Regions from separate parts of the Echinicola vietnamensis DSM 17526 genome, predicted to be linked through region 2. Evidence: riboswitches for the same ligand, from Rfam matches in the RefSeq annotation. Region 2 holds a riboswitch; each other region holds the start of a gene.
What was found. A riboswitch is a leader RNA that binds a small molecule or an ion and turns the genes downstream of it on or off. The one in region 2 is predicted to bind S-adenosylmethionine.
Positions count from the first base shown of each region.

Region 1 (4,403 bases), 1.4 Mb from region 2:
GGCCTATTTCAAGGATTCTACCTTGGTGAGCCTGATCGATTCTGCCCTATCCAACAACTTTGACATGCAAAAAATGACAAAGGAAATCGACATAGGCTATCAAAATCTACAGCAATCCAAGGCTAACTTTCTGCCTTCCCTGGGTGCTTCTCCCTTTAAATATAACCGTGAATATTATTCGGAATATTATAACAACTATGGTTCCAATAGGGCCAGAAGAAACCATGGGGAAGACATTCCTACTTCACTTTATACTGAGCGGATGGAATACGTATCTTCCCTACAGGCAAGCTGGGAAATTGATATCTGGGGTAAGCTTCGCTGGCAAAAAGAAGCTGCTCGAGCCGATTTTATGAAAACGCAAGAGTTTAAAAAAGCATTACAAACCGCTTTAGTCTCAGAGGTGGCTACGACCTACTTAAACATGCTGATGCTCAAATCCCAGCTCACCGTATCAAGGCGTAACTATGAGTTAAGTAAAAACACACTCAGAATCGTAAAACTTCAGTATGATGCCGGAGAGACCACCTCCCTGGCTGTCCAGCAGACTGAATCCCAAATGCTACGGGCAAAGGCCTTGATACCTGATCTGGAAAGGGATTATGCCATTCAGGAAACGCGACTTAATGAACTCTTGGGAAGGGCTCCCCAAGAGCTGGAGCTGGTCCATCACTTGGAAGATATCGCCTTTGACAGCACTTACCAAACAGGGGTACCGCTGGAACTAATCCAAAACAGGCCGGATATTGCCGCATCGGAATATAACCTGATCATAAGTAACGCCAATGTCGGGGTTACTCAGGCCATGAAATACCCCTCTTTGACCATTAGCGGCGGAGTAGGCCTCAACTCCTATCAAATCGAGCATTTCCTTGACCCTATGGGAGCGGGTTTTGCGCTGCTGAACGGGGCCATTTTCCAACCGATTTTTCAAAATCGCAAGTTAAAAACCAACCATTTAATTGCCCTTAATAAAAGAGAAATTGCGCAATTGGACTTTAAAGAGACCATCATTGGTGCTGTAGGGGAAGTTTCTAATGCCTTGGTAACGATCGAAAAGCTGCAAGAAGCCCATAATATCGTCGAAGACAGGCTTCAAGTCACCAACAAGGGCATTAAGGATGCATTCCTGCTCTTCCAGAGTGGATTTGCGAGTTACTTGGAAATCATCAATGCCCAAGAAGATGCCTTGGAAAACCAAATGGAGCTGGTAAGGTTAAAAACCCAATTGGCCATCGCCAACATCGAACTGTACCGAAGCCTCGGAGGGGGATGGAAATAACGGACCAAATGGGGCTTAGCGGTCATTCGTGGAGAATAATCCAAGGCTAATGCATTTTTACCTTGCCCCTTCCTATGGAACTTTACTTTAGGCAGGATACCATTTAGGGAGCAGGTAGTCACTTGCTCCTTCTTTTTTCACCTTCGTCAAAGGTGGAATAAGTACCAAATGGGCAAAAGCTGCCCTTGACAGGACTTCATCATGGGAAGCCCGCGGCGGGAACTCGGGGTAAAGGGGCAGCATGAAACCTGTCATTCCCATCCTTTACTTTTGTAAACTGCCATTTTCTTAACGGTAAAACCAGGGATACATAATCCGCCACAAAGGTGCCAAGTAAATGCTGTAACCTGCACTCATTGGAAGTTACAATTGAATTGTACCATGGAGCCTTGTTGGGGATCAAGCCGAAAAATTGGGAGCAACCTATTCCTATGGCTTATCATTTTCCTTTCCACTGTTGGTTTCCATTTTGCCACGGATGAACGCTGATAAACACAGATAAGATGCTGGCACCATTGCAAATCTGGGTTCATCCATTTTATCTGTGGCTAATTTAAGGTTTATCAAGGGCCTTGCCCTCAGTAATGATGATAGAATACTGCTAAGGCTTTGGGTATGCTGCTTGGTGATCATGCTATCAGCGTTTCCTCCTTATCTGCACGAACCGTTTCCATACCCCTCAATTGGGCCAACAAAAAAAACACCTCGAAAAATACTTCGGAGGTGTTTTAATATGGTTATTAGTGATGGTTTATTATTGTACCTTAATGGCTCAGTTCATTAAAGAGCAACTTTTCTTCCAAGCGGTGCTTTTCCTGATTGATGAGCACTTTTCGTAGCACTTGTTTGAACCTGATTTCATCGTTGACGATTCTAAAAATCTTCTCCAAGTACTCTTTGGCTACCGCTTCATTCTTCTTGTAAAACTTCAATGTGAAACTTCTGTTTTCATGAATGTTTTCCAAATAGACCTCTTTAGGTTGTCCAGCCAGTACGATTCCCCTGAAGAATGCATAGTGTGCGGCCAAATCCCCTTTGAGGGTGAAGTAGATCGCTTGAAACTGCTTATTGGCCGCTTCAAAGTTGTGAAAGCCAAAAGTACCTTGGCCTTCCAATTGGACAAATTCATTTTCTGAAAGCCACTCATAAGCACTTAAGGACTTTTGGTCCGTGGTTTTGTTCCTGATGACGGACTGAAAGCTGAAGATATGATTGTTTTGAGTGGAAATGCTATGGTTAGAAGCTATTGCTGTCATGGTTTCTTTAGTTAAGATCGTTATTAGTTGATTTTTCTGAGGGTTTGCTACTATCTGCAACAACACCCTTTGGGGGCTTTCATCGGTTTCCGCATTCGCATTGCTTGTCTCATGGTTTTCACATTTATAGGTCCTCAAATGATTTCGGCAGGATTTAGCACCTTTTCTTTGTTGAGAGGGATAGGTTGCTATAGGTTCTTCGAGCCTGTTCTCTCCCCTATTCTTTATAAATCAGCTACCAAGCTTTCGGCGCTTTTCGCTAATAACTGTTTCAAAGGTACGACAATTTTTTACAAAAACTAATTTCCCTATAGAATTTGTAGGGAATTATTTTCTTTCCCCTAATTTCCTCACTTTAACTCCCCTTGAAAAGAGGCCAAACGGTGTATACCTCCGCTCTCTTCACGTATAAATTTACAACACTATCCCACTGAAAACCAATAGATCTAGATACCTTACTATTATCAATAGCCGTTCAAGCTTAACCTTCACTTATTAGTGAAAGTAACGGGTAAAATCAGCGAAAAGAACATCATTATTACCATCATAAACGCATGATCACGTACGGGAAACTGGACGATTTGTCTTATTGTACAAAACCGCCTCACCTTTCACACCTCCCTTCTCCCATAAATGCACATTTTTGACTACTTTTGTGGCAATTGATCCAAATAACTGATTTGCCCAATATAACGAACTAGAGATTTACCCATTATGAGAAACATCAAGCTTGTAGAAGTACGGTCTGAACTTGCCGCAGGCACTAGAGGGGCCAGCTTGGGAATTGACGCGCTAAAGGTGGCGAGCTTGGGTAAAAAATCGGATTTCTTTACCCGGTTTGACCCCATCAATGTGCCAGATGCCAACAATTACCTATGGAAAAACAACCCCTATCCGCATGCCAAGTACATTGACGGGGTGCATGAGGTGCTGGGAAATGTGCACGATACGATAAAAGCACTCCGTGAGGAAAAGAAATTCCCAATTGTCCTGGCGGGGGATCACTCTACCGCTGCAGGGACCATCATGGGAATCAAGGCTGCCAATCCGGAAAAGCGCCTTGGGGTGATATGGATCGACGCCCATGCTGACATCCACAGCCCCTACACGAGTCCTTCAGGGAATATGCACGGCATGCCCTTGGGTATGTGCCTTCAAGAAGACAATCTTGAAAACCGGCAACAGGATCCATCTGCGGAAGAAATCGAATACTGGGAAAAGATCAAAAAAATCGGCGGGGATTTCCCAAAGATCAAGGCGTCGGACATTGTCTACATTGCTGTAAGAGACACGGAAGAACCTGAAAACAAGCTGATCGAAAAGCACGGCATACGTAACTTCACCACCCAAGAAGTCCGTCAAAAGGGAATAACTCAAATTTCGGAAGAGGCTTTGGCCATTTTGAAAGATTGTGAGCAGATTTATATTTCCTTCGATGTAGACAGCATGGACAGTTCCATTTCCGTAGGTACAGGAACACCAGTTCCCGATGGTTTGACGGTGCAAGAAGCCTTAAAATTGAACATGGAATTGATAAAAGACAAAAGAGTTTGCTGTTGGGAAATTGTAGAGGTTAACCCTACGTTGGATTCTGAAAACATCATGGCCCAAAACGCCTTTGAAGTACTGGAATCCACCACCAAATCATTGGTCAGCAACTTTTAGAAGCTAAAAAATATGCAATTGATCCACTAGGGGTCAAAAATGCGATCAAACTTTAACAAAAGCATGACGATTCAAGAACAGATACTGAAAGCCATTAGCGAAGGTTTTTCAAAAGCATTTGATCATCAGGTAACCCCTGAGTCCCTCTCCTTACAACCTACCCGTAAGGAGTTTGAAGGCAATTATACCTTCGTACTTTT
Region 1 is NC_019904.1:2,927,964-2,932,366, reverse strand. Features, by position in the region: gene ECHVI_RS12055 (efflux transporter outer membrane subunit) at 1-1,282, shown strand, start outside; gene ECHVI_RS23665 (hypothetical protein) at 1,370-1,537, opposite strand; gene ECHVI_RS12045 (hypothetical protein) at 2,047-2,538, opposite strand; SAM riboswitch class I at 2,660-2,771, opposite strand; gene ECHVI_RS12040 (arginase) at 3,253-4,203, shown strand; gene argS (arginine--tRNA ligase) at 4,267-4,403, shown strand, end outside.
Region 1: another riboswitch for S-adenosylmethionine. It lies ahead of ECHVI_RS12045 (hypothetical protein); the one in region 2 lies ahead of ECHVI_RS17705 (homocysteine S-methyltransferase family protein).

Region 2 (4,403 bases):
TGGTTTCATAGTCCAGGTCCACACCGACTACAGCATTTCCTCCCATCGCTTTTGCTTGCATTTCCATTTCCATCAGAGAAGTTGACTTGGCTTCTTTCAGTACTTTTTCATAGGTGCCTGAGCGGCCACCGACGATATCTGTGATACTGGCAAAAAAGTCCCTGAAAACATTCGCTCCTATGATCGTTTCTCCAGAAACAATTCCAAAATATGTTTTGATTTCATGTCCTTCCACTGAAGGGGTGGTTGTTGTAATCATACTGTTGTTCATTTGTTTGTTAAAGAGTAGATAACTAAAACAGGGCAGTTAATATACTATAAAATCCCATAAAAGTAGTCTTTTGGGATCGATATCTCCTACGGCCATGTGGGCTGAAAGTGATATCTTGTTAATAGCGTTTTAGCTGAGATTTGTCAAATTTGGACAGCTGGGTCGATCTGGGATGGGCCATAGATTAAATCTTTACCGAAAATCCAGCAAAATGAGATCAAAATGTTTATTATGTACCTATGGCAGATGACTTATAAACCTGATAAAAGTTATCGCCTTTTAACATATAAATTTTATTTTTGAGCTGAAATTTCACCTGATGAGGACAATTGTTGTAATTTTTATTTTGGTGTGCTTCGGTGGAGAAGCTTTTGCACAAGAGACCAGAGGGTATCAGCGGACCAGCTTCAATGTTTACTATGGTACCTCTGGAGCCAATCTGCAGGGATTGAATAAGCTCTTGGAAAATCATGGTCAGCCCCCCATGCCAAACAGTTATAATTCCTATGGCCTTAGTTATCAAACACGGTTTAACGACTTTATCATTGGAGCCGAGCTCTATCAAAATAACGGTGTGGAGACGCCATTTTACGATTATGCGTTGGATTACCGTACGACTAGGGCTTTTATCAATTTCGGCTATAGCTTTACCGAAGAAGGGAAATTTCACCTGATTCATTACATGTCTATCGGCATGGGCTATTTGAATGTGGAAATGCTTGAAGAGCGGGAAGGGGAAAACCTGGACCAGTTTTTGGCCGATCCCGCTCATGGATTTATCCTGAGAAGGAATGACATCAACAAGGGCAGTCAGTTTATGGGTGGTTTTTTGACGGAAATTGGTTTTGAACTGGGCTATGACCTCAATATTTTACCCAGTGAAGAAGTCATTAGCATGATCGCCAAAGTTGGCTATTCTTTTAATCCCTTCGAAGATTCCTGGAACTTAAATGGATTGACATTTGACAATTTGCAAAGCGGTGCTTTTGTCCGGTTGGGTGCTGGCATCAGCCTTCCTGAGAAAAATTATTTCTACCGGGATGCATCTTTAGGCATACACTTAATTTATGGTGCGCACTTTACCAAGCCAAATGACCTTAATGCTCACCTTAAGAATAATGGCTACAAACCCCTAAAAGGAATTCCCAAAAACTTAGGTTTAAAGCTTTTAGGGGAAAACAGAGGGTTTCTGTACGGAATAGATTTATATAATCTAAATATGTCTGGTGAGGCAAATCAAGATTATGACCAAAGCCTTAGCAGCTTAAGGATATATGGGAACTTGGGTGCCAAACTGATCGATATTTATAATTGGGAAGTGGGCGCGTTGGGCGGCTTGGGCTATGGTAATGTACGGTACAGCTTGATCCATAAGCGAAAGCTGGATTTTCCTGATTTAATTGATCTTCCGGACTATGATGGTGAATTGCGAAATGGTGGAATGATGGCTAAACCTGAAATTTATTTAAGTAGGGTTTTCCCCCTTGCCAAAAGATCTAAGGTTGCCTTAGTGGCTTCGGTATACGGAGGAGTAGAAATTCCACTTGGAAGCTATGAGTTAGGAGCAGTCAGCATGTCTCAATACATGTCCAATCCCTATTTGCAGGTGGGAGTAGGAATCAGGCCCTGATTGATATTTACGGAGTGCTTACTGAAACCGATATTATCAAAATAAAATGGGTAGAATGTAATTTTTTTCCACTAATTCATGTTAACTTTGGAATTGCTTATCGAGAAAGACCGAGGGAAGGGCCCTATGACGTCTTAGCAACCTGATCAGACAAGGTGCTAACTCCCATCCTGAGCTTGTCAGGAAAAGATGAGCGGTAGATTATTGCTTTTCTATCGGTTCTTTGCTCGATACAGCTTTTCTTACTATTAATGAGGGCATGAATACACGAACCGACATATTACTTCAACAAGTAGACAAAAAGATCTTGATACTCGATGGTGCGATGGGTACCATGATTCAGCGTTATACGCTTGAAGAAGAGGATTTCAGGACACCTGAATTGGCCAATCACCCCAAGGCCCTAAAGGGCAACAATGATTTACTGTCACTTAGCAGACCGAAGATCATTCGGGACATCCACGATACATATTTGGAGGCTGGAGCAGATATCATAGAAACGAATACCTTTAGCAGTACTTCCATTGCACAGGAGGATTACGATCTTTCGCAATTGGCCTATGAGCTCAATGTGGAATCCGCAAGAATCGCCAGGGAAGCGGCCCTTTCATACAGTGAAAAAACTCCCGATCAGCCCCGCTTTGTGGCCGGTGCTATCGGGCCTACAAACAGGACGGCTTCGATTTCCCCAGATGTCAATGACCCTGGGTACCGTGCCATTAATTTTGATCAGCTCTCCGAGGCCTATGCCGAGCAGGTTAGGGGATTACTGGATGGGGGAGTTGATATTCTCTTGGTAGAAACGATATTTGATACCTTGAATGCCAAAGCGGCATTGTTTGCCATCCAAGAGGTTTTTGAGGAAAAAGGACTACCCCTTTCTCCAGAGGAAGGAGGGATCCCCATCATGATTTCAGGAACCATTACGGATGCTTCTGGCAGGACACTCAGTGGACAGACCACGGAGGCTTTCCTCATTTCAGTTTCTCATGTACCTTTGATGAGCATTGGGCTGAATTGTGCATTGGGGGCAAAAGAGTTAAGACCTTATCTGAAAGTGTTGGCAGAAAATGCACCGTTTTACGTCAGTGCCTATCCAAATGCCGGGCTGCCCAATGAGTTTGGCCAGTATGACCAAACCGCCCAAGAAATGGCCGATCAGGTGGAAGAATTTCTGAAAGATGGCTTGATCAATATCCTGGGTGGTTGCTGTGGGACCACTCCTGAGCATATTCGAGTGATAGGAGACGTCAGTAAAAAATACAAACCCAGAAAACTAGCGTATACATTAGAAGAAGAATAGTGGGAATGGATAAGAAGACTAAACATAACCAGCTCAAATTATCCGGGCTGGAACCATTGGTGTTTACACCGGAGTTGAACTTTGTCAATATCGGTGAACGGACCAATGTGACAGGTTCCAAGAAGTTTGCCCGTTTGATCTTGAACGGCCAATTTGATGAAGCTTTGGAAGTGGCTTTGGACCAAGTGAGGGGCGGAGCACAAGTATTGGATGTCTGCATGGATGAAGGGATGCTGGATGGTGAGGCAGCCATGGTGAAGTACCTTAACCTGATTGCTTCCGAACCAGAGATCAGTAGGATTCCTATTGTGGTGGACAGTTCCAAGTGGAATATTATTTTAGCGGGGCTAAAATGTATCCAAGGAAAGGGAATCGTCAACTCCATCAGTTTGAAAAATGGCGAGGACGAATTTATCCACCAAGCCAAAACCATCAAGAAGTTTGGTGCAGCCGTGGTGGTCATGGCCTTTGACGAAGATGGCCAAGCGGACACTTATCAGCGACGCGTGGACATTTGCAAACGGAGCTATGATATCCTTGTGGAAACGGTGAAGTTTAATCCTAATGATATTATCTTCGATCCCAATATCTTTCCGGTAGCTACCGGAATGGAGGAGCACCGAAGCAACGCCATAGATTTCTTCAAAGCCACAAAATGGATAAAAGAAAACCTCCCTGGGGCGAAAGTCAGCGGAGGCGTCAGCAATGTCAGCTTTTCGTTTAGGGGAAACAACCCTGTCCGTGAGGCCATGCATGCTGCATTTTTATATCATGCCATTCAGCATGGTATGGATATGGGAATTGTTAATCCCACCATGTTGGAAGTGTACGACGATATTCCAAAGGACCTGCTGGAGCATGTGGAAGATGTGCTTTGGGACAGGAGGGATGATGCTACCGAACGGTTGTTGGATTTTGCAGAGACCGTCAAGTCAAGCGGCAAAAAAGAAGTGGCCAGTGAAGCTTGGCGTGCAGAGTCAGTAGAAAAGAGGATCGAACATTCCTTGGTGAAAGGCATCATCGACCATATCGAAAGTGATGCGGAAGAAGCTCGTCAACATCTAAAAAGTCCCTTGAAGGTAATCGAAGGGCCGTTGATGGATGGCATGAACGTCGTGGGGGATCTCTTTGGGTCCGGAAAGATGTTTTTGCCCCAAGTGGTAAAATCTGCCCGGGTGATGAAAAAAGCGGTGGCTTAC
Region 2 is NC_019904.1:4,323,060-4,327,462, reverse strand. Features, by position in the region: gene ECHVI_RS17715 (YbjQ family protein) at 1-259, opposite strand, end outside; gene ECHVI_RS17710 (hypothetical protein) at 591-1,901, shown strand; SAM riboswitch class I at 1,996-2,097, shown strand; gene ECHVI_RS17705 (homocysteine S-methyltransferase family protein) at 2,161-3,204, shown strand; gene metH (methionine synthase) at 3,210-4,403, shown strand, end outside.

Region 3 (4,403 bases), 1.6 Mb from region 2:
CTGGGCCTTATATCCACATCGGTGGAGATGAGTCTCATGTGACGGCGTTGGAAGATTATATTCCGTTTATTGAGCAGGTGCAGGATATCGTGAATTCGTATGATAAACAGGCGATTGGCTGGGATGAAATAGCCCATGCGGCGTTGCGGCCTAGCACGACTGCCCAGTTTTGGGCCAAGGCAGAAAATGCCAAGATGGCTGTGGAGCAAGGTGCCAAGGTGCTCATGTCTCCGGCCACAAAGGCTTACCTGGATATGCAGTATGATTCCACCACACAGTTGGGCCTGCATTGGGCAGCGTATATAGAACTGGACAGTGCCTATATGTGGGAGCCTACTGAATTGGTGGAGGGCATCGGTAAGGATGATATTCTTGGCGTGGAAGCACCGCTGTGGACGGAGACCATTGAAAAGATGGATGATATCGAATACATGGTGTTTCCCCGATTGATAGGGATCGCTGAGATTGCGTGGACGTCACCCGACAAGCGTAATTGGGATAGTTACAAGGATCGATTGCGCCAGCATACTGAAAGGCTGGAGGCATTGGAGGTAGATTATTATGCCTCGCCCTTGTTAAAAGAAAAGGAAATAGCAGAGTAATAAACTAAAGGCCAGTGATGAACACTGGCTTTTATTTTGGTTAAAAAAAAGCGAAGTAGTTTTTAACTGCTTCGCTTCACTGATGTTTCTCACATGAAAACAGGTTGTGTTTTCATGATGGGTTGACTTTTTATGCAGAAAGTTTCCCAGGACAGGTAGGCTGAAAACCTTATTTTGATCTTTCCAAAGCCCTTTCGATGTCGGCAATGATGTCGTCGTGGTGTTCCAGTCCGGCAGAAAGCCTGATCAAGCCTGGCAGAATTCCTACACGCTGCCGTTCTTCTTCCGTTAGTTTGCTGTGCGTAGTGGAGGCAGGGTGGGTGATGATACTTCGGGTATCTCCCAAGTTGGCCGTGACGGTGATCATTTGCAACTCATCAATAAACCGCTGCGCCCGCTCGATTCCGCCTTTCAGGGTGAGCGTGACAATGCCGCCACCATGTTTCATTTGCTTCTTAGCAAGGTCATGTTGCGGATGGCTTTTTAGGAAAGGGTATTTTACAAACTCTAGCTCCTTGTTGTCCTGGAAATAAGAGGCTACTGCCAAGGCATTGGCGCAGTGTCTTTCCATTCTGATGGCGAGTGTTTCCATGCTTCGTGAAAGGATCCAGGCATTGAAAGGAGAAATCGATGGGCCTGTGTGACGGGTGAAGAACTGCACTTCCTTGATCAATTCTTGCTTACCAAGGATCAGTCCGCCCAAAACACGGCCTTGACCGTCAATATATTTCGTGGCGCTGTGGGCCACAATGTCTGCTCCCCATTTGGCAGGCTGCTGGAGGTAAGGCGTCGCAAAGCAATTGTCCACCACAAGGATCAAGTTATGGGCTTTGGCAAATTTCCCGATCCACTCCAAGTCGATTACTTCCAGGCCAGGGTTCGAAGGGGTTTCGATAAACAGCATCTTGGTGTTGGGCTTTACGAGCTTGTCCCAGTTTTCGATATCTGAAATATCTCCATACGTAGACGTAATGCCCCATTTCGGAAATACCCTTGTCAGCAGCTGGTGGGTAGAACCAAACAGGGACCTGGATGCGAGGATATGGTCACCTTGCTCAAGAAGAGAGGCCATGCTGCCAAACATTGCCGCCATTCCGGATGCCGTGGCGATGCCGTCCTCTGTGCCTTCCACTGCACATACTTTTTCGATCAGATCGGAGCTGTTGGGGTTGGCATAGCGGGAATAAATGTTTCCGGGGATTTCCTCAGCAAACATCTGCCGTGCTTCCTCGGCACTGTCAAATGTAAAGCTGGAGGTCATGTAAATGGGTGCAGAATGTTCCCGTTGGTTGGATTTGGAAGACGCAATCCTGACGGCTTCCGTTTCAAAATGCTTATTGGACATGGTATTTAATATCTTTCAGTTTTTGATTCAATGATTTTGCGTAACAATAGAGAAGCTGCATGGCATAGGCCAATGAAATCCGGTAAGGGATGAGAAAAAAGCGGTGAAAAGGTAGATTGGTCATAATGTCTAATTTATAGTTCCCTCAATTTTTTTGGGCAGGTATTGGCACCTTTTCGCTGTCTCGAATGGTTGCCAGAGGGTCGCAGAGCCTGGTCTCTCGCCTCTTCTGTATAAATCAGTTTCCTGAAGTCATGCAAAGTAACATCAGCACAGTTGATTTTCCAAACTATTTGGCTTTTCAGTAGGCAAGATGAGCGATTAAGGAATGTGCGGGGCAAGCATCTCTGCCCAGCCGTCGTAGCCGAGTTTGGTCATGTGCAGGCTGTCCTGCAGGAATAGCTCAGGCTTTGGTTTTCCTTCACTGTTAAGGGCGACGTCCCAGACATTGACGTAGGATACCCCTCCGGTTTTGTCTGCATACACCTCTAAAAGACGGTTTAAGGTTTCGTATTCTTCTTTCAACTGCCACCTGGAAGGGCTCGGTTTTGGGCTGATCAGGACGATTTCTGTTTCAGGAAGTTCCGCCTGCAGCTTACCCACTAATTTTTGCATGGTCTTCAGGATGGCTACAGGCGTTTTGCCACTTGCCAGGTCATTGTCCCCTTCATAGATAAACACTTTGTGCGGGTGGTACCGGATGATCAGTTCTTGGGCATAATGAAGTAATTCAAATGTCTGTGATCCGCCAAAACCCGTGTTGACCACGGTGACTTCTGGAAAATAGCTGCCGATGTCTTTCCACATTCTTACACTGGAACTTCCCGTAAAAAGGTAAATGTCGCCAGGTGGAACTGGGGTGTCAGAAACGATCTGATCGACTTCTTCTTGAAATTTAACGGGATTATCCTGGGCGAAAGCTGTCTGAATGAGTCCTGTCATTAGTAAGCTGCATAAAACGCAAAGGAATCGGAGATGGGAACGTGAGATGGTCATTTTAATGGGATGGTTTCTTTGATGGTTTGTGATGTAAATAACTAAAAATATTGGAAAAGGAGAAATGGTAGGTAAACTGAAAGTGGTGTGCTGTAAGTTTTCATTTCTGAACACATTTCCGTACACATGAAGGACTTGTTCGTTTTTTGGGCAGCGCCTTTTACACGTTATGTGGGTTGCAGTAAAGTTTTTTTTGACCCAAAATACCATTGATTGGTGGCAGGATTGGCCGATTTCGTCACTTTAATTATGGGATACACCCTGTGGCCGGTAATTTCATTGAAGAGTTGCTCGTTTTTTGAGCAAAGGTGAAGGGAATTATCAAATGAAATCTAGTGTCCATGGAGAAAATGAAAGCATTCTTTTGGTTTTGCAGTGGGGCCAATATTGCCATTCTAAAGAAATGTCCCACCGAGACTAATAAATATGTAGGAATCGGTGGGACGGTGTTCTTTACAGGAGTGCTCGCCGCATTGTCCGCAGGGTATGCGCTGTATACGGTTTTTGAAAGTTGGTACTGGGCAGTGGCTTTTGGAGCAGTGTGGGGTGTTATGATATTTAACTTGGATCGTTTTATCGTTTCGAGTATGCGAAAAAAGGAACGTTTTTGGGCCGAATGGAAACTGGCCTTTCCACGTCTTTTGCTTGCTGTTTTTTTGGCCTTGGTGATTTCCAAGCCTTTGGAGTTGAAGATTTTTGAAAAGGAGATTGATCAAAAAGTAAGTGAGCAGAAGGTGCTGGAGATGCAGGAGGCAAAGGATAATTTGGAAATGGCTTATCCTGAAATTGCCCGCTTGAAGACTGAAAACGAACAATTGCGAGATGAAATTGCCGCAAAAGCAGCATTCCGCGACCAGCTCCAAGAGGAGTATGATGCCGAACGTTTCGGAGTGAAAACACCGGGAACTACGGGCATTGTGGGACTGGGGGTTAACGCCGAAAAGAAAGAGCAGCAATTGGATGCGGCCCAGCGTGATTTGGAGCAATTGCAGGAAAGGAATTGGGTGAAAATTGATGAACATGAGCGGGAAATGGCAGCGGTAATGGCGCGAAAGCAGGAAGTGTTTGAGCAACAGCAAGCGGCTATTGATCAATATGATGGTTTAGCCGCGCGAATCCATGCCTTGTCGCAGTTGACCTCGGAGAGTCAAGCGGTATATTGGGCCAATATTTTTATCATGTTACTTTTTGTGGCGATGGAAGCGGCTCCGGTTATGGTGAAATTAATGGCTGGAAAAGGGCCGTATGATGAGGTGCTGGACCAATCTGAAAGTGCGGTAAGTGTGTATGCCAAAGAAAGGAAATACAAAAACGAGGAAGAGAGTACGCGGAGAGTAGAGGTGTTTGACAAAACGATAAGTTCTGAGACCGCAGCTAAAATCCAAAAGAAGCTCCACCGTGATGAGCTGATTACCAGAGCGGAGATGGAGCTTTTGGAAAGAAGACTCGGAGAGATGGAG
Region 3 is NC_019904.1:2,704,668-2,709,070, forward strand. Features, by position in the region: gene ECHVI_RS11125 (beta-N-acetylhexosaminidase) at 1-602, shown strand, start outside; gene ECHVI_RS11130 (O-succinylhomoserine sulfhydrylase) at 772-1,947, opposite strand; SAM riboswitch class I at 2,079-2,187, opposite strand; gene ECHVI_RS11135 (GDSL-type esterase/lipase family protein) at 2,269-2,889, opposite strand; gene ECHVI_RS11140 (DUF4407 domain-containing protein) at 3,285-4,403, shown strand, end outside.
Region 3: another riboswitch for S-adenosylmethionine. It lies ahead of ECHVI_RS11130 (O-succinylhomoserine sulfhydrylase); the one in region 2 lies ahead of ECHVI_RS17705 (homocysteine S-methyltransferase family protein).

Region 4 (4,403 bases), 440 kb from region 2:
ATAAGCGCCCAATACTGAAACGCTTTCCGCCACACAGTAATCACTTTTTGAATAATTGTCCGGTTGTTTATTTAAAGTTCCGTCACTTTTACACACATATTTCCCTATTTAATCTACTTTTGATGCCATTACGCTGATCCAGTTCATCTATCCAGGTCGTATATAGTTTTCATAAATCACAACGCACTATCTTATGAAAACTTTAACAAACACTATTTTAAAGACGACACTCATTGTACTACCCGCATTTGGCTTTTTTGCCTGTGACAATGATGAGGACATGGACATGCCCGAAAACGATGTGGCATCGTTATTTGTTTCCAGCAATACCAGCGGCATGATCACGGTCATGGATTTCTCGTCATCCGATGTCAGCAGCAGTACCTTTGCTTCAGCAGGAGCGGATGCTGACGGCATCTACTACGATGATAAAAATGACGAAATCATCCAGTTGGTTCGATCAGACAATTCCCTGAATGTTTATGCTGATATCATGGCGGCCAAGATGGATAACGGCCTGTCCATTTCTTTGGGACTATCCGGATCGGGGACTTTTGTCAGTGGACGCGAAATAGCCGTCATGAATGATATGGTCGTCGTGGCAGAGTCACCTGTAGAGGCAAATGGCAACCAAAGCAGCTTATATGTCTATCAGAAAACCAACAACGGCTTCACGCTACAAAACACTTATGAAGTGGACTTTGCACTTTGGGGCATTCACCTAGAGGGCAATACGCTCTATGCCGTCGTGGACAAAACCGCTGACTTGGCAGTGTTCAACAACTTCATGGCCAATACAGACGGCATGATCAGCCCCGATAAGCGTGTGACCATCGAAGGTCTGGGCAGAACACACGGGTTGACCTATTCCATGGAAGATGACCTGATGGTCCTCACCGACATTGGTGATGCCTCTTCAGACAGTGACGGTGGCTTGGTGATCATTACTGACTTCACCAGTACCCTAAACGGCACCACAGACGGAGGAACTATTGCTATGGCTGCGCAGGCCCGGATAGAAGGTAACAACACCATGTTGGGCAATCCAGTAGATGTGGCCTACAGCGAAGACAGCAAAATGATCTTCGTCGCCGAAAGAGCAAATGGAGGCGGTAGAGTATTGGTATATGATTACTTCTCCACCAACGGCAACCCTTCACCAGCCTTTAGCCAAGACGTAGCAGGTGCATCTGCCGTTTATTACTATGAAGATTAAACCCATCACCTAATCCATACGCGATTTGATCGCAGGTCAAACAATATTAAGAAACTACTTACTCTACTACTTCTAAAGGTGTGCTGATGTCCTCAGCCACCTTTTTTTATACCTTGCAAAACGCTTTCGATACCTTTCGGCTCAACACCCCTTCTAATTACGCTTTTCGGTATATCCTTTGAGCCAGAAACCTAAAAACAGTATTCTCTATCGATTTTATAGGGTTTTATGATCGCTTTAATTTTTAAAAAACTCTTTTTCGAATACTTGCAAATTCAAAAATTGGATTGTTACTTTGTGCTATCCTTTACTTTTTAAAAGTACAAGGATTTATACAGAAGAGGTGAGAGACAGGCTCGTAGACCCTCTGGCAACCTGGAAAATCCAAGGTGCCAATTCCTGCCGAATGTGAATATCCGCATTTGGAAATATAAATTCTTAAACAATGAATTTTATAAAAAGGATACACACAGCAATACAACTTCACACACAAAGCATCATCGAATTAATTTTTATCCAAAGGGAAAGTGCCTTGCATCAACGAATGTGCATGTGCAACTAAGCACCCTCCTATTTTGCCCGTTTCGGGCGTCTTTACTTGCTTTTATTCCCATTCTTGATGATCCCAGTTGGCCGAAGTCAACGCTAAACAAAGAGTAAAATGAATCTAACATCACCGTATCTGATTACCGATATGACACAGGAAACATTCCACTGTGAAGAGGAATTAAATCTCGAATCAGGAGAATCACTACCAGGATTTGAGATTAGCTATACCACTCAAGGGCATTTGACGCCTAAAAAAGACAATGTCATCTGGATCTTGCATGCGCTTACCGGCGACGCCAATGTACACGAATGGTGGAGTGGTCTCGTGGGAGAAGACAAGTTTTTTGACCCTACCAAATATTTTATTGTCTGTGCTAACCTGCTAGGATCTTGCTATGGCTCTACCCAGCCCCTTAGCGATAATCCCAAAACCGGCAAACCGTATTATTACGATTTCCCAAACCTCTCCACCCGGGACATGGCCAAGGCCTTTGACCGGTTGCGGCAACATTTGGGTATCCAGCAAATTGACACCATCATCGGGGGCTCGCTTGGTGGACAAGTCGCCTTGGAATGGTCATATAACCTACAGGAGCAAGTGAAAAAGACCATCATTGTCGCTTCCAATGCCAAGACTTCCCCGTGGACCATTGGCTTTAATGAAGCCCAAAGAATGGCCATAGAATCCGATAGCACCTGGGGACAGAACTCACCGGACGCCGGCAAAAAAGGCTTGGAAGCAGCTCGTGCCATCGGAATGCTCAGCTACCGGCACCAAGATATCTTTCATGCCAGCCAAGCTGAAACAGAAGAAAAAACGGATCACTTTCGGGTAAGTTCGTATTTGCGCTACCAAGGTCAAAAGCTTTCCAACCGCTTCAATGCCCTCTCCTACTGGGTACTCACCAAAGCCATGGACAGCCATGACCTGGGCAGAGGCAGAGGAGGAACCGCCAAAGCCCTGTCAGCAATCAAAGCAAAAGTGCTCTCTATCGGCATCAATACCGATTTGCTGTTTACCAAAGAAGAGTCCCAGTTTATCAGCAAAAATGTCCCTAACGGCACCTACAGAGAGATTTCTTCCATCTATGGACATGATGCCTTTTTGGTAGAAAACGAACAATTAAATTATATTCTAACATCTTTTTACTTGGAAAACAATGACTAACCGCATTGGACTGTTTGGCTTTGGAGTGGTCGGACAAGGCTATTATGAAATCGCTAAAAATGACCGCCCATCGCTTCTGCCCGAAACGATTGTCGTACAAAATAAGAATAAAGAAAGGCCCCATTCGCTCCAATTATCCTTTGACCCAAAGGACATTTTAAACACCCCGCATGACATTGGAATAGAGCTGATCTCTGATCCCATTCAGGCCTATGATTATGTCAGCAGCCTGTTGAAATCAGGAAAGAAGGTCATCTCTGCCAATAAAAAGATGCTTGCCGCCCACCTTCCTGAGCTACTGGAATTGGAGAAAAGCTATGGAGGCAGTCTTCTCTATGAAGCCTCTGCCGCCGCAGGCATTCCGATCATCACGTGCCTCGATTGCCATTTTGCGGGTGATCACATCAGCAAGCTCCAAGGCATCCTCAACGGTTCGTCAAACTACATCCTTTCCCGGTTGTTCCAGGATGACCTCAGCCTGTCGGATGCCGTAAAGCTGGCACAGGAAAAAGGCTTTGCCGAAGCAGATCCTACCTTGGACATTAATGGAAGCGATGTCAGCAGCAAATTGACCATCCTTAGCCTCCATGCCTTTGGAAGGTACATTCCTGAAAATGAAATCCTGACCATTGGGGTACAGCATGTTCATGCAGAGGATGTGGCCTTGGCCAAGTCCCTTGGCCTGAAGATCAAGCTGATCGCCACGGTACAAAGGAGCCAAGACGGATTGAGCATGTATATCCTCCCCGCTTTGGTGGGAGAAAGTGATCCATTGTTCTTGGTAGAAAATGAATACAATGCAGCAAAAGTCACTTCCCACAATTTGGGTGAGCAGTTTTTTCAAGGAAAAGGTGCAGGCAGTCTGCCCACGGGCGCTTCCGTTTATGCGGACCTGACCAAAGCCATAAAAGGCTACGCCTATAGCTATGACAAACTGCAAGGAGCGAAAATCAAGCGCGAAAAACCGCTCACCGCATCCTTGGAAGTCATCGTCAGTGCTGACACTGCTGATGCGCTGGCCCCACTGATCGGGCAAGCCACCATCCATCAGGCCCAAGAACGGTACTGGTCGATCTGCACGCTCGCTACAGAAGATCTAATCAAACACCTTCCTGCCATAGAAGCCAATAACGTTTCCATAATCGCACTTAACGGCTCCGTCCGTCAAGAACGCATCCTTGACAGCATCCAAAAGCTGGAAAATGTCCATTTAGGTTAATCCCTTAATGCGATAAGGCTTTGCATCAGGATGTGGTTGATGAAAATCCCATCGTTTTGGTTATCTTCACGTTATGGAATTTTCACAAATAAAAGAAACGTGTCTTTATATCCCTGACCTGGATCAGGCAGAAGATTTCTATCATAAAAAACTTAAGATGCCGGTGATTTCCAAGGAGAAAGGCCGGCATATTTTTTTCAGGTGTGGCACCTCCGTCCTGCTGTGCTTTGTCCCGGAAACTACCCAAAACG
Region 4 is NC_019904.1:3,885,993-3,890,395, reverse strand. Features, by position in the region: gene ECHVI_RS16000 (hypothetical protein) at 194-1,216, shown strand; SAM riboswitch class I at 1,544-1,653, shown strand; gene metX (homoserine O-acetyltransferase MetX) at 1,878-2,933, shown strand; gene ECHVI_RS15990 (homoserine dehydrogenase) at 2,926-4,152, shown strand; gene ECHVI_RS15985 (VOC family protein) at 4,226-4,403, shown strand, end outside.
Region 4: another riboswitch for S-adenosylmethionine. It lies ahead of metX (homoserine O-acetyltransferase MetX); the one in region 2 lies ahead of ECHVI_RS17705 (homocysteine S-methyltransferase family protein).